DNA from 2 places in the Peribacillus sp. FSL E2-0159 genome. Region 2 is predicted to be linked to the other one. Evidence: a T-box and tRNA genes for the amino acid it is inferred to sense, from the RefSeq annotation. Region 2 holds a T-box; the other holds one or more tRNA genes.
What was found. A T-box is a leader RNA that pairs with one kind of tRNA and senses whether it is charged. The one in region 2 lies ahead of NYE63_RS20295 (valine--tRNA ligase), so its partner is inferred to be a tRNA-Val.

Region 1 (8,251 bases), 2.8 Mb from region 2:
GCTCTTGGCTGTTCTCTGCGATCTTTACAAACACGAAATCATTCAGCTCCTAATCTAAATGTTTCATAAACGGTCCATGCCCCGTCTTCAAGTTGATACAGCAAGTGAACTCGTTTCACTTCTTCTTCATGGCTAATGTCAAGCATGCTTAGTTGGCCTAAAACATCAGAATGCTCATTATCGGATAAATCTTGAGCGATGGTAATATGAGGGACAAATGCATGTTCACTTTCACTTTTGATGAAGTCCTCATTGTTAAGTGCATCATGCAGCTCTTGAAGCCCTTCGGATAATTCCACTTTGAAATAAATAGTATTGCTTACGGGTTGGAAAGACTTCGTTTTCGTTACGCTCAACGTAAAAGGCCTGCACTTTTGAGCTATGCCTTTTAATTGTTCCGCGATTGTTGAAATTTCCATATCCGTCGCTTCGAACGTTGGTTTAAGCGTCAGATGCGGTGGTATGAAAGCATATTTCGTATCATACCGTTTGCGATAGGAGTTAGCTAAATCTTGAAGTTTTTTTGAAGGGAAAATTGCAACACCATATTTCATAAATAAAACCTCCTGATATTTTTTATTGTTGTATTATAGTTGGACATGTTATTTCAAGAAACCATCTCAAAGAGATGATTTCGAGTAAATTAGAACATTTCCAATAGTGCTCGTTTTAAATCTGCCTGCCAGTATTTCCAGGTATGATTACCTTCAAATTCTTCATAGAAGCAAGGAAATCCTTTTTGGTTTATTAATTTATGCAATTCCCTATTGGGTTCTATGAAGTTTGCCTTGTTGCCATCCGTAGTTGGAACATCTGTTTCACCAGTCCCAATCACATGGTAAAGTTCGAGGAGATGCGGATCCTCAAAATTTCGTACAGCATCCATTACTGCTTCATTGGCAAGTGGAGACTGCATGATGCATTTCCCGAATGTATGCGGATACTTTAGAGCGGCCAATAAAGAAACTGTACCGCCAAGAGAGTCACCGATCAAAGTTCGACCATGTCCCATTTGATAGGTTGGGAATTCATCATCTAAAAACTGGACAAGTTCATGGGCAAGAAAACGTATGTATGCAATGTGCTGTTCCCCGTCCGGATGATATTTGCTCCTGCGGTCAAAGCGGTCTTTATAGGGAACGCCGACAATGATGATATTCTCGATCTCATCGTTCCCTAACAGTTCATCTGCTACCCGACCAATTCGGCCCATTTGAAAATAATCACGGCCATCCTGAGCAATCACAAGCGAATATTTATACAATGGCGAAAAATTTGCAGGCAAGTAAACAAGTAGTTCCAATTCTTCTGCTAAAGCTTCGCTTTTAAACATGTACTCTTTAATTGTGCCTTTGCGTAAACTCATTCTTCCGCACCTCGATGATAATTAATAATGAAAAACAACTTACTTGATTATTTTAGCATAGCCTTGCGACTTTTTCTCGTGACAAGAATTTAGAATATAAAATTTTCGTTATATTTTCTAAAAATTTAAATTATAAGGTGGTATAATACAAGGATATAGAAAAATAATACAAAAAAGGTGGCGAATAAAATGGCAGATGTACACGTACACAGCAGGGAAGTAACAAAGGCGGCTAAGCGAACATTATTAGAGCGTGGTGTCAGTGTGGAGGCAATTGCAAAAATCGTTTATGAATTGCAGTTCCAGTACAAACCTGATCTTAAGCTGGAGGAATGCATCCACAGCGTTGAGCGTGTCCTGTTGAAAAGGGAAATTCAACATGCCATTTTAGTCGGTGTGGAGCTGGATAAACTGGCAGAGCAAAAAAAGCTATCAGAACCCCTGCAATCGATTGTTGAATCTGATGAAGGGCTATTCGGAGTGGATGAAACGATTGCCTTTGGTGCAGTACTCGGTTACGGAAGCATTGCTGTAACGACCTTTGGCCATTTGGATAAAAATAAAATAGGCGTCATACACGAACTTGATAAGAAGCAGGAAGGAATCGTGCATACCTTCCTGGATGATATCGTTGCAAGCATTGCCGCGAGTGCCGCCTCAAGGTTAGCTCATCGTCTGAGAGATGAAGAAGAATCGTTAACTGAACAGGAAAAGGACATCCAGGAAGAGGAAGAGTTAATAGGTTGAACCTTGATTAATAATCTTCATCCAGACCTGTCAAACCTGGCTTTAATGAGGCGGGCAGAAAGGATATTAGCCACTTTAAACGTCCGTTTTGTCTGCCTTAGAAAACAGAAAGCGTGAATATGACCTGGATAAATTTCAAGCACCTGAATTTTCCGCTGCGTAATCTTACCTTGTTCGGAGAGATAAATTATCTCCAATGGAGCATTTTCTTCCATATGTTTACGAAGTATATATTTCATTACCTGTCACTCCTTTGCTGACTTGCTTGCTATTATTGTATGCGAACGTACGTTTTATATGCAAGTGAAAAGGGATCGTTTGTTCGATTTTTTGGTGAGGGGAAATAAAATAAGATGAAATTAAAACTTTTTTTAAATAATGCGTTGACTTTTTAATGAAAAAACATATAATTAATTATGTACTTAAGTACAAACATGTTTATACATACGACTTGTTAGCTCAGTGGGAGAGCACTTCCTTGACAGGGAAGGGGTCGTGGGTTCGAATCCCTCACAGGTCATCAACTACCAAAGGCTCAAATCCTTGATATCACAGGGGTTTGGGCCTTTTTTATTTTGTCTTACTGGATGCGTTTAGATCAACGATAGTGATTTGCTCACATTTTGCTAACGGGACTTCTTAATGTAGGTAAACCTTGTTGAAATAACGGGTGCGTTAGCCGAGGATCAGAGCTGTCTTTAAGGCAGCCTTTTTCTTATGGCACTATCGGGGCAGGTTAGTGGAATAAAAAGTGATTTAATCCATTATTATCTGTAATATGTTAACTGCATAAATTAGTTGTACAGAGATAATAAAGTTGTTTAATTTGCAATTATTTTGCGGTAATGAAATTAAATATCAAATAAAGGAAATATCTTCTTGACAGTCGAATATTAGCCTAGAACCATAATTAACTATTCCGATGAGGAGGATTCTTGTGCGTCCACGACCATTATCTATTGAAAATCCAGAGTATGATAGGTATGTTAGTCTTGTGCCAGATGGAGATATTGAAGAAATACTTAGTAAGCAACGAACTAAGACCATTACCTTCTTGAGCAGCATATCAGAGGAGTCAGCAAGGAAGGCGTACGCACCAGGGAAATGGACTTTAAAAGAAGTGATTGGGCATCTGGCCGACGTGGAACGTGTGATGTCGTATCGAATGCTTGCCATTGCACGAAATGAAAGTGCACCACTCCCAGCAATGGATCAGGATCAATACGTTTCTGCGGCAAACTTCAACAAATTATCCTGGGAGCAGCTACTAGCTGGTTTAGACACGGTACGCTCCAACACGTTAAGTCTTATTTCAACCATTGATGATGCAGCGTGGGATCGTAATGGAACTGTAATGAACAGCCCAGTTTCGATAGGTACCTTTGCATATGGCATTGTCGGGCACGAGTTACACCATATGAAAGTGATTAGTGATAAATACTTATAAGTCTTTTTCTATTAATGAAAAAACCTAATTTCTCATTTAATGCTGAGAAATTAGGTTTTTTAATATTGAAACTTCCTTAACGTTGTAAATCCGCATTTTCCTGACTCTACCCCATATAGAACTAACGGGTGCGTTAGTTCCATAATCTCATCGAACTGAATATACTCAAAGGAACTATCTTTCAATGTTTCATTAACTAAATTGCCCCTTTACAAAATTAATGAAAATGAAAACCAAAACTATAACAACCTTAAATATAACTATCATTTCGTAGAAGGATTAGCAAGGGCCTTTTGGGAAGAAGGTCGATGGGAAGAAGTTTCAAAAGGAACGCACGTTCCATTATGCCGACAAGAAAAATATACCAATTCTATTATTTAAATAACATTGGAGAATCTATTAATAAAAACTAATTATGGTAAAATATAGCTAGATTGTTAACTAAGTAGAATGGAGAATGGAATAATGAAATCTATCTTATTGAGAACAGGATTATTAACATGTTTATTACTTGGTTTGGTCAATGAAGAAACCTCTGCCGCGTCAGAATTGTCTTCCAAATGCACAAAGTTTGGTGTAATTAAGCAAAATGTCAATCCCGATTTTCAGCATATTAACTGCTTACTGACGAATGCTGCTTTGGATGCAGAAATCCCTCCTGAAGTTGTAAAGGCTGTGGCTTGGAGAGAAAGTTATTGGGTGCAATTCATAGCGCCGGGCAAACCTAATATCTCCTCAGATGATGGAATCGGTATCATGCAGGTTACAGATATACCAGAGAAGTACGACGATGATGAGAAATTAAAATACGTAGAGAAATTAAAATACGATATCGCCTTCAATATTGAGGAGGGGGTCAAAATCCTCAACGAAAAGTACAATTATCTCGATAAAAATATTCTTCCAAAAATACAAGGTGCAGGAAGACAGGAAATAGAAAATTGGTATTTCCCTATAATGGCGTACAATGGAACAAAATCTATTAACGGTCCTGTCTATCAGAGTAATGGATTGAAAAATACAAACGCTTATCAAGAAGAAGTCTTTTCTTCTATTGAAAGTGATAGCTTCTTAACAAAAACTCAATTTTTAGCACAATTTCCATTTAAGAAAGAGCACTTCTCATACGACCCTGAAACCAACAATATTAATTTTTTACAGAAAACCTTTACACTAGTGGACCCATTGCATACTTCTGTCTACTTTGTAAAAAACGGGCAAGATGTAGTCGTAACAGGAGGGAATAGGTATTTAAGAGCAAAGCCTGCTGCTTCCAGTGAGATAAATTATATAGCTCCAAAAAATACTTTATTGGAAATCACAGGAGAATTGGCATATACCTTAAAAACAGAGAAAACAGCAAATGCAAATCAGTTTGTCTGGTTTCATGTTAAAACGAAAGATGGGAAATCAACTGGTTATATTTCCTCTGCTTATATTAAAAAGCTAGATTCGTCTTGGACACCACCTGTAGATAACGCAGCTCCTGCATTACCAAAAGTGAATGAAGTAACAGATAAAACGACGAATATTATAGGGGAAAGCGAACCTGGTTCCATCCTTATGGTTAAAGCCGGAACTACAGTAATAGGGGCTACTACAACAAGTACCGATGGTAAATTCACCGTCCGAATATCCAAACAAAAAGCCAGAACAAAATTAACAATTACTGCTACAGATAAAGCCGGAAACACAAGTGTAGCAAAAGAGATAACGGTTAAAGATGTAACAGCGCCGTCCACTCCAACTGTGGATGCCGTCTATGATAATGCGATGGTTATTGCTGGTAAAGCTGAAACCAATGCAAAAGTATATGCGATGGTGGGAAGAAATAAAATCGGGGAAGCAACAGCGAAAAACAGTGCTTATTCCATGAAGATTGCAAAACAGAAAGCCGGTACATCCATACTTGTTTATGCGGTTGATGTAGCAGGAAATAAGAGTGCAAGTAAATCGGTTAAAGTAATAGATAAAACAGCTCCATCTACCCCAAGTGTTAGTCCAGTTTATGATAATGCGACGACTATTTCGGGTAAAGCGGAAACGAATGCAAAAGTATATGCGATGGTGGGAAGCAATAAAATAGGAGAAGCCACATCAAAAAGCGGTTCGTATACTTTTAAGATTTCGAAGCAAAAAGCTGGCACTTCCATTGTTGTTTATGCGAAAGATGCTTCCGGGAATAAAAGCTCCAACAGAATCGTTAAGGTAATCGATAAAACAGCCCCACCTGTCCCAACGGTTAATAAAATAACTAGTAAGACCGTAACGGTTACTGGTAAGAGTGAAAAAGGCGCATCCATTTATATTTACAATGGAAGCAAGAAAATCGGACAAGGTGTAGTAGATAGCCGAGGAAATTTTAAAGTGAAAATCAAGGCACAAAAGAAGGGTTCTACTATAAAGGTATACGCTCAAGACAAATCAGGGAACAAGAGTAAAAGTAAAACAACTAAAGTAAGCTAATGTTAAATCAAAAGACACTAACAAAAATGGTCATACTTCTCCAAGTATGACCGTTCTTTTTTGTATATTCTATTAAACAATAATGTTGGTGCACTAGATTAATAGAACAGGTTCAACGCTTAACACAAAAAGAAGCTGCTGCTTATAATTCTAATCATTCATCTGTAAGGATATATAAATTAGAACGACGTCGATTCCTCCATTTGGTAGACGATACTTTTTATTATTTCTTTTGACTAAAAAGCAGGTCCCATATCTTGTGACCAAACCATATCGCCATCCATTTTCTTTTCAATTTCTGAACCAAATATCGTATTTCTTGAAATGTCTACGTTTACTTAAATTCATCCATCAAACAATCTACTATTTGATTCTTGAAATCTGGACTTCCCACTTTTATTTACCTTTCCTGTTTCCTTTTGTAAAACAACTATTGATTAAAATATTGTTACAAGAGATAATAAACCGTGCTAAAAGAGACACCATACAGGGGGAAAATGATTAATGAAGTTTTTAAAAGTATTAATAATAGGTTTATTGTCTGTCATTCTTTTATCGGCATGTTCAGACAGTTCAAACGGAGATGTCAAAAAGGTTGAAGAACCGAAGAAAGAGCAAAAAGAATTCTCAACATTGGAAGATTTCTCTAAAATAGATTTTGAGAATCCAGATAAAGAGGCATGGGCTAAAATTTATATGCCAAAAAAAGATTTCAAAACAATTCTAAAACAGATGGCTGGTCCTGATGACGAAGGCACTATCGCCTATAAAAGCATGGAATTAAAAGATTCCAAAACAATTGAAATGAAAGTAAACAATTCAGACGGCGGAAGCTTTGAAAACAGCATGCAAGCAGCAATTATGGATGCCTACATACGAGAACTATATAAACACTCTGAGCTCTACGATGATAAAAAAGAACCTACTATCCGTACCGTTGATTTGAGCAACACAGTTATTGCGGAAAACAAGAAGCCTATTGAATTCGATGAAGATTCCGAACAAAAACCTAAAGAGCTTGGAACCTTTAAACTAGGTGAAAAGGTAAATGTAGAAGGTCATATCATAACATTAACAAATGCACATTATACAAAGGAAAGAAACGAATTCGAAGAAACACAGCCCAAAGAAGTATTGGGATTTGATATTGAATACCAAAATGGTACAAAAGAAGAACAAGTAGTTAGCGCAGGAGATTTTGAAGTGTATGACAGCAAAGGTGAAAAGATGGAGGTATATGCTCTCGATACATTAACCGAGAGTGTTCAAGCTGGTAAGCATGTTAACGGACCTGCTGCTTTCGGAGTAACCGGTAATGCACCTTATGAAATCTTTTACACAGATTATACTTCGGGTAGCAAAGCAAAATGGATTATGGAAGTGGAATAATCGTTTTCATGTTCATTTTTTGAAGCAAAAATTTTAGGCGTCAAGAAGGATGGTAGCCAACATCGAAAGCGGCTAAGAATCCTATCTAACATCCACTTCCTTCAATTGACCAAGGAAAGCGTTTGGTTGATTGTACTACCGATTTATCATATTATGAAATTGAGCATGTGGCTAACATGTTGGTTAAGGTAAATGACAAGGCTACAAGTTGCATTCATGCAACAGATTAGACGCAGATTGTCTATTTTGGAGCGTCCGTTGGTTACTTCAAGAGGGGAAGGAAAAAGCTATATATATGCTAATTTTAACCCTAAGAATGCCCAATATGCTTTAACCATCCTTGTAACTTTCTACAACTTCTGTTTGCCATACAATTCATTGGATAAAGTGAAGGCTACACCAGCTCAAAGATTGGGAATTGCCGATAAACAATTTACGATGAAGGATATTATTTATTTTAAGTAGGTTCTGTTATCTTTCGTTGTTGATTTACTTTATTAAACTATTGGGAAGTTTTGTTGAACAAGTTGTAAATTTAATATTTTAAAATAAGAGCATTTCTTTGTAATGAGAAATGCTTTTTATTTTTGTCAAAATTAAAAGGATGTAATAATAACAATAATAATATAATTAAAAACGATATGAGTTTATTGTAAAACAATAAAATGCGTGTTAAAGTCATTTTATTATAAAAATCAGTGAGGTGCTTTAAATGAATGTTAAACAAGGTTCAACCACTTTCTTAAAGGTAATTATTTTTCTGATTGGAATTGCGATGCTTGCTTTATGTATCTATTGGTTGCCTGAGATAGCCATTAAAGATGCAAAGGTACATC
Region 2 (8,251 bases):
ACGCATCAATATTTGTCCTCGCTGGGGATTCCAATGGCCGATACGGTATATTGTAACGGAAGGCCGAGTGCCGATGACATGGAGTTCCCTTTCATTGCTAAAGAAACTCGTGGCCGCGGCGGGAAACAAGTATATCTAATCGAGCATGCCGATGATCTTGCCGAACTGAATGATGGAAATTGGATAGTCCAAAAACCTGGCTTATTCGGAAGGGATATCCGCGTCTTTGTGGTTGGTAAAAAAGTGAAGGCTGCTGTACTTAGGGAATCCGCTTCCAGTTTCAAGGCAAATTATACGCTGGGCGGATCGGCTTCTCTATATGAGCTGAATGCATCCGAATTAGCCCTTGTTGAAAGAGTAATGAGGTCGTTTGATTTTGGCCTGGTCGGTATCGATTTCATATTTGCCGAAGATGGCAGCCTCATGCTCAACGAAATCGAGGATGTCGTCGGCAGCCGGACATTAAGTGCACTAAGTGATATGAATATCGTATGGGAGTACCTTACATTCATAAAAGAAAGAATATCTTCCTGACTGAGTATTTTTCTTGAATAGCGTTTAAACACAAAAAGGATGAACCGGCTTAAAGCTGGTTCATCCTTTTGTTTTACAGTTGTTTCAGTTCGCTGATCCTGTGGATTACAGAGTCGCGTTTTTCGCTATAGTCTTTTTCCTTGGCACGTTCTTCTTCGATGACGCTTGCCGGCGCCTTTTTAACGAAGCCCTCGTTGCCTAATTTTTTCTGTACGCGCTCAACTTCTTTATTAAGTTTGTCGAGTTCTTTTTCAAGACGTTTCACTTCTTCGTCAATATTGATCAGTCCTGTAAGCGGAAGGATTAGTTCTACGCCAGTTACGACAGCTGTCATGGCTTGAGCAGGTTCTTCGACTTCGATTCCGATCGTCAATTGTTCAGGATTACAGAAACGCTCGATATAGCTGCTGTTTTTCTGTAATGTCCCTAAGATGGACTCATCTTTCGCTTTTAAAATCAAATTGATTTTTTTACTTAGCGGTGTGTTCACCTCAGCACGGATATTACGAACGGAGCGGATGATTTCAACAAGCAGCTTCATTTCCTCGGCTGCAGCTGTATCTGTCAGCTCTTCATTCACTTCCGGCCAAGCGGCAACAGTGATGGACTCACCTTGATGCGGGAGATTCTGCCAGATTTCTTCGGTAATGAATGGCATGAACGGGTGTAACAATCTCATCGTGTTATCCAGTACATAAGCCAAGATCGAGCGCGTCGTTTTCTTAGCTGCTTCGTCTTCGCCATATAGCGGAAGCTTCGCCATTTCAATATACCAGTCACAGAAATCATCCCAAATGAAGTTGTAAAGCACACGGCCCACTTCACCAAACTCATAACGGTCCGCAAGTCTGGTTACGTTTGAAATCGTTTCATTCAAACGAGTCAAGATCCATTTATCGGCTACAGACTTCTCACCGCTTAAATCGATTTCGTCATAAGTCATGCCATTCATGTTCATCAAAGCAAAACGGGAGGCGTTCCAAATCTTATTGGAGAAGTTCCAAACCGCTTCCACTTTTTCCGTACTATAACGAAGGTCCTGGCCTGGCGAGCTACCCGTAGATAAGAAGTAACGCAGGGAGTCGGCACCGTATTGATCGATGACATCCATCGGATCGACACCATTGCCAAGCGATTTACTCATCTTGCGCCCCTGTTCGTCACGAACCAGACCATGGATCAGCACATCTTCAAATGGTCGTTCACCTGTGAACTCAAGAGCTTGGAAAATCATCCGCGATACCCAGAAGAAAATGATATCATAGCCTGTCACAAGTGCCCCGGTTGGATAGTAACGTTGGAAATCGACACTGTCCTTGTCAGGCCAGCCCATAGTCGAGAACGGCCATAATGCCGAGCTGAACCATGTATCCAGAACATCTGTATCTTGTTCCCAGTTTTCAGCGTCCGCAGGCTCTTCGTGACCTACATACACTTCACCTGTTTCTTTATGGTACCAGGCTGGAATGCGGTGACCCCACCAAAGCTGACGGGAAATGCACCAGTCACGGATATTTTCCATCCAATGCAGGTACGTTTTTTCGAAACGGTCCGGTACGAAATGAACTTTTTCCTCATCGGTTCCTTTTTGAAGTTCAACGGATGCATCAGCCAACGGCTGCATTTTAACGAACCATTGAGTCGAAAGATATGGTTCAACAACAGCACCGCTTCTCTCTGAATGGCCTACTGAGTGAAGGTGATCTTCGATTTTGAAGAGTACTCCTTCTTCCTGAAGGTCCTTGACGATCTGTTTACGGCATTCAAAACGGTCCATGCCTTCATATTTACCGGCCTTTTCATTCATCGAGCCATCTTCATGCATGACAAGGATGCGCTCCAAATCGTGACGGTTCCCGATTTCGAAGTCATTCGGATCATGAGCCGGAGTAATTTTGACCGCGCCTGAACCAAATTCCATATCGACATAATCATCACCGACAATCGGGATTTCCCGGCCTGTAATTGGCAGGCGGACCATTTTGCCGATCAAGTGTTTATAACGGTCATCTTCAGGGTGTACAGCAACAGCAGTATCACCAAGCATCGTTTCTGGACGGGTGGTGGCAATTTCAATTTCACCTGATCCGTCAACCAACGGATATTTCATATGGTAAAATGCGCCCTGCACATCTTTGTAAATAACCTCGATATCGGATAACGCCGTTTTCGTTGATGGATCCCAGTTGATGATGTATTCGCCGCGATAAATCAAGCCCTTGTTATAAAGCGAAACGAACACTTCGCGCACAGCTTTTGAAAGCCCTTCATCAAGAGTGAAGCGTTCACGTGTATAATCAAGTCCAAGACCCAGTTTTGACCATTGTTCACGGATATGGCTCGCATATTCCTCTTTCCATTTCCATGTCTCTTCTACGAATTTTTCACGTCCAAGGTCATAACGGCTCACGCCTTCCGCACGAAGCTTCTGTTCTACTTTCGCTTGAGTGGCGATACCGGCATGGTCCATGCCTGGTAACCATAAAACATCATAGCCTTGCATCCTTTTCATGCGTGTCAATATATCTTGAAGTGTCGTATCCCAAGCGTGGCCAAGATGAAGCTTACCTGTTACATTTGGCGGCGGGATGACAATCGTATATGGTTCTTTTTTATCGTCAACCGTCGTTTCGAAAAACTTTCCATCAAGCCACCATTTGTAGCGGCCTTTCTCTATCGTCTGCGGATCATATTTAGTCGGCATAGAAATTTGGTTCTCTTCCATATCATTTCCTCCTTTTTGGGCATAAAAAAAACTTCCATCATCACAAAAGGACGAAGGAAGTTGTTCGCGGTGCCACCTTTTTTCCGAAAAAGAAAAAAATCTCTTTCGGCTCTCAAATCGGATAACGGCTCTTCACCGGCCTTCGCTACTACGAGGTTCACGAAAACTGCTCGCGGACGACTTCGGATGCTGCTGCCTGGAAACCTCGCACCAATTTGGTTTCCTCTCTGAAAAGTGCATTTCATCTTACTATTTCCGGTCTTTGCATTGATTTATATTCATATGTAAAATCATTGAATGCATATAGTATATAGTACAAAAAATATGGGGCTCCAGTCAATCATCTTTTCGCTTACTTTCTCAGGAACCATCCCATTTCATACATTCAAGGTCATTTTCTTTATTTTATCCACCTAGAACAATGAATGTGACGGCTTTTTCACCTTTTCCACTACCCACCCATAGAATATAAGAAGTCCTATAAAGGAAGGTAATAATATGAAAAAGCGAAGATATACTCCCTACACTTTACCGCCTTGGATGAAGAAATTCCGCGGGGTCTGCCAGCAGTTCATCGTCCCCTTTATCGTATTCCAAGGATTACGTACGCTGATTTTCCCGACTTTCTTCGATATGCTCCTGCTAATCGCATTTATTTTTCTGGCCATGTCTTTATATTTCGAATGGATTTAATTATTCCCTTACAGCAAAAAAAATATACATGACTGGAGATAATCCAATCATGTATATTTAGCTTGGGGGTGATTGTTCTTCTTTGGCAGCCTCGGCAGCCGCCTTTTTCTGCTGTTCGATTTCTTCGATTTTCATCACCATATATTCAATATTTTTCAGCATCCAATATTGCCGCTGCAGTTGAGTGACATTATCAAGCTCTGAACGATGGCCCCTGCCATCGGAATAACCCTTCACTAATTCCAATGCTGATCCAGGGAAAGCCAGATAACTTTGCATGAGCAGCAATTCATCTTCTTTCAACGGAAAATAACGAAAATAGTTATAGAGCCAGTCAACGCAGTCATCACATTGGACAGGATAGGTCCTGGCCGATTTAACGAGAAATGGCAGTAAATCGAAATGCGGCGGTGCCGTATTCGAATTCTCAAAATTGATGAAGTAGCCATATCCCCGCTCATCATAAACGAAATGCTTCAAAGAAAACTTTCCGTGCGTGACCACGGTTCGAACCTTTTCACTTTCCTTCGTCTTTTCATACCAGGTTTCAAACTTCTTGATCGAGTACTTCAGCGCCTGTGAAATATCATTGTAGAAAGAACAGACCGTCAGTTCAAATGGAGACATATACCACTTCTTTTCACAGCTGACAATATACTCATCCATAAATTCCTTCTCGTTATTCCAGGCATCAAGCGTCCGCTCATAATGGGCTTCCCGTTCCTCAATATCCACTTGTATTTCCTTAACGGAAAGTGTATGCATCCGAGCAAGCTCCCTGAACATTTGCTTATGTTTTTCATCGCGCTCCCCGTCCCTTTCATTATTGAGCCAGGGCATCAAGTAATACAAACGTCCATTATGAAGAACGGCGTAACGCTGATCCATCGTTTGATAAATCGGAACGATCCGATTATAACCGCGATGGTACAGTTTTTGAACATTTTTGATAAAATCCATGCCGTTCTGCGGTAACATGGATTTCAAGGCAAATGTACCGCGATCACTGTATACTTTTTTTACACGACCGAAGTCCTCGATATATTGTACATACATGGCATATTCCTTCAATACGGTCTCCGTGTCCCGATCCCGATTGGCAGGCTGTTGATTCTCGTTTTCCCTCACGAGACTCACTCACTTTCTCTAAAAAAACTAAACAATCCGATTCCTCTAGCACCTAAAAAACAGGAGCAGACCATATGCTCTGCTCTCTGTCCTCGTCAATTCTTATATGCAACCGCCTTCGGTATATAGATAACTTGCCCTTCATGGACGTTCTGATTCGACTCCAATTCATTGCTGAAAAGTATCGATTGAACCGTGACATCATATCGTTGAGCCAAGTCATCAAGCGTTTCCCCTTGCTGAACAATGCAAACCTTCATCCTTACCAGTTCTTCTTCTTGTTTCCGTCCGAATAAATCCATGATGGAAGTCTGCTTTTCATCATGACCGGCCGTTTCTTTATCATCACGTTCCGCGGCTTGTTTCCTGCCTTTGAAATTCTTACTCTCCTTAGCCGGAGGCGCAGGTCTTTCCCTCTTCTTGAATAGATCGCTTATGGACGAATTGGATTCCTCTTCCTGCTCCACCTTCACATTCTCATTAAGGATAGGACCCGCTGCAACTTCATCTTCTTCCTGCCGGATGACATCCTCGGTTTCTAAATTTGAAATTGGGCTATTTTGATGATTGGTTACATGACTTGGCTTTTCTACTACTTCCTCTCTCATTGTCACTCTAGGAATCTCCATCTTTTCCATGGAATCCTGCCTGCTTGGTTCTTCCTCCAGTTTCTCCTCACCCATGGAAGGTACCTTTTCCGTGGAGTCAGGCGGATCACCAATCACATCTTCCTCTACAGCTTCAGCTTCTTCCTGTCTATGCACTTCCGTTTCCCACTCCTCCTCTTCAGGATATGGTGAAACGGGAATTTCAAAAACTGGGGCATTATGCTGATTGCTTAAATAAATCGGTTCCTCTTCTTCTTCTTCGTTTGCTTCAGAAACTCGTTTTGCCTCTGCAGAAAAAGGCGCGTATAACTCTTCTTCCTCCTCATCACGGAAAACAGGCTGAAAATCCGGGATTGGCGGTACTGCAGCTGCATAAGGAATATATGACTCATTTTCCCCATCCGTTTCTTCCTGTTCCTCTGCTTCCCCAACCTCCTGCTCAGTATCGAACCGTTCTTCCACATATGAATCATTATAGATTCCGGTTATCAAAAGGTCCGCCTGCAATTTCAAACAGTTATGTTCTGGCAGGGCATAATCAAAGCTTTGAATCGAGACATCGACCTCATCCAATGAGGCAATCCGATTATTCGGAATCGTTATATCAACCGGAAAACGGTGTGTGAACTCATTAAGTCCATTGAGATGCCTCTCGACCTTTTGAACCGCTTTTGGCAAAAAGGTCTGCGAAAACTCCTCTTCTTCACCATTTTGCGAGTCTTTGTATTCACCGCTTAAATCTAACGAGCCTCGTATAAAAACATATTGATCACTTTCTTGAATCGACACATTTGGATCAAGGGAAATAGAATATAGCTCAGCCACTTCCTGTCCCTTCTGGAACCAAACGGATTCCTCTAAAGTAAATCGTAAATACGATTCATTTTCTTGCGACAAGACAACTCCTCCTTTCAGCTTCAGGAAACGGTACCTATACCAATATCAATCTATGAGGGAAGGAAGCTGATTATTCCTTAATTTCATTTGCAACACTCCAGACCTTATATTTCATGAACCTATTAAAAAGAAGAAGATTCAATTCTTTCAGGCTAAAATTAATGCTGGATTGAATCAATCGTCCTGAAAAATCCGGCATGAAACCAATTATTCGGTCTACCGTCTTATTAATTGACCTAGCTTCATATCCTTCAACGTTTGATTCGGTTCTTCCACGTACTGATTGAATTCAAAAAAAACTGGCTACCTTTCTCCAAAAGTTTTTGGAAAAATTGTAGCCAGTTCAAATTTATTATTATCGAATATAGCAGTCGCTCATGAAGCCTTGCATCATTTTTTTAATTTTGCAAAAGCCTGTTCTGCCGCTGCAATGGTCTTTTCGATATCTTCATCACTATGTGCAGTGGAAAGGAATAAACCTTCAAACTGTGACGGCGGCAAGTAGATGCCTTGATTCGCCATTTCCCTATAGTAAGAAGCAAAGAACTCTAAATCGGATGTTTTTGCTGTTTCATAGTTTACGACTTCTTCATTAGTAAAGAAAAGTCCAATCATGGAACCGGCACGGTTGAATGTATGGGGAACTCCGTACTTTTCCGCTAATTCTCCTATTCCTTTTTCGAGCATATCCCCTTTTCGGGTGAACTCATCATAAGATTCTGGAGTCAATTGGCTCAGCGTTTCAAGGCCGGCCGTCATGGCAAGAGGGTTACCAGACAATGTTCCTGCTTGATAGATTGTCCCACTTGGTGCAATTTGTTCCATGAATTCGCGCTTGCCTCCGAATGCTCCGACAGGCAAGCCGCCGCCAATTACTTTCCCAAGGCAAGTCAGGTCCGGTACGATGCCAAAATAGCCTTGTGCACAATTATAGCCGACACGGAACCCTGTCATTACTTCGTCAAAGATCAATAGCGCTCCGTATTGGGTCGTCACTTCACGTAAGCCTTCAAGGAAACCAGGTTGCGGCGGAACCACGCCCATGTTCCCTGCAACAGGTTCTACGATGATACAGGCGATGTCTTCGCCAAATTGTTCAAACGCATATTTGGTTGCAGCAAGATCATTATATGCTACGGTAATCGTATTTTTTGCAATGCCTTCCGGTACTCCAGGGCTATCCGGTAATCCTAATGTTGCAACGCCGGAACCCGCTTTGATTAGCAATGAATCGCCATGGCCATGATAGGAACCTTCAAATTTCAGGATTTTATCACGGCCTGTAATGCCTCGTGCCAGCCTTAGTGCACTCATCGTCGCTTCGGTTCCTGAAGATACCATACGGATCATCTCAATCGAAGGCACCCGTTCAATGACCAGCTTAGCCAGTTCATTCTCAATCAGCGTAGAGGTACCAAAGCTTGTACCGGATTCCGCTACCTTTTTCAATGATTCCACGACACGGTCATTCGTGTGACCCAGGATTAGCGGTCCCCATGAAAGAACATAGTCGATATATTCATTTCCATCGATATCATACATTTTTGAGCCTTTTCCTCGCTCCATGAAAATGGGATCCATGTCCACAGATTTGAAGGCACGTACCGGGCTGTTCACGCCGCCTGGCATCAAATTTTTTGCTTCGGCAAACGCTTTTTTCGAGTTT

Region 1: it has a tRNA-Val gene. The T-box ahead of NYE63_RS20295 (valine--tRNA ligase) is inferred to sense a tRNA for this amino acid. The anticodon was not compared.

The regions. Positions count from the first base shown of each region.
Region 1 is NZ_CP152053.1:1,398,203-1,406,453, forward strand. Features, by position in the region: gene NYE63_RS06965 (GNAT family N-acetyltransferase) at 1-34, opposite strand, end outside; gene NYE63_RS06970 (YjcG family protein) at 39-554, opposite strand; gene NYE63_RS06975 (alpha/beta hydrolase-fold protein) at 644-1,366, opposite strand; gene NYE63_RS06980 (phosphatidylglycerophosphatase A) at 1,556-2,113, shown strand; gene NYE63_RS06985 (hypothetical protein) at 2,131-2,352, opposite strand; tRNA gene NYE63_RS06990 (tRNA-Val) at 2,562-2,633, shown strand; gene NYE63_RS06995 (DinB family protein) at 3,051-3,560, shown strand; gene NYE63_RS07000 (Ig-like domain-containing protein) at 4,026-6,026, shown strand; gene NYE63_RS07005 (hypothetical protein) at 6,531-7,415, shown strand; partial or broken gene NYE63_RS07010 (insertion element protein) at 7,455-7,880, shown strand; gene NYE63_RS07015 (DUF2975 domain-containing protein) at 8,128-8,251, shown strand, end outside.
Region 2 is NZ_CP152053.1:4,154,513-4,162,763, forward strand. Features, by position in the region: gene NYE63_RS20290 (ATP-grasp domain-containing protein) at 1-534, shown strand, start outside; gene NYE63_RS20295 (valine--tRNA ligase) at 608-3,259, opposite strand; T-box leader at 3,303-3,531, opposite strand; gene NYE63_RS20300 (hypothetical protein) at 3,758-3,952, shown strand; gene ysxE (spore coat protein YsxE) at 4,010-5,080, opposite strand; gene spoVID (stage VI sporulation protein D) at 5,176-6,585, opposite strand; gene hemL (glutamate-1-semialdehyde 2,1-aminomutase) at 6,976-8,251, opposite strand, start outside.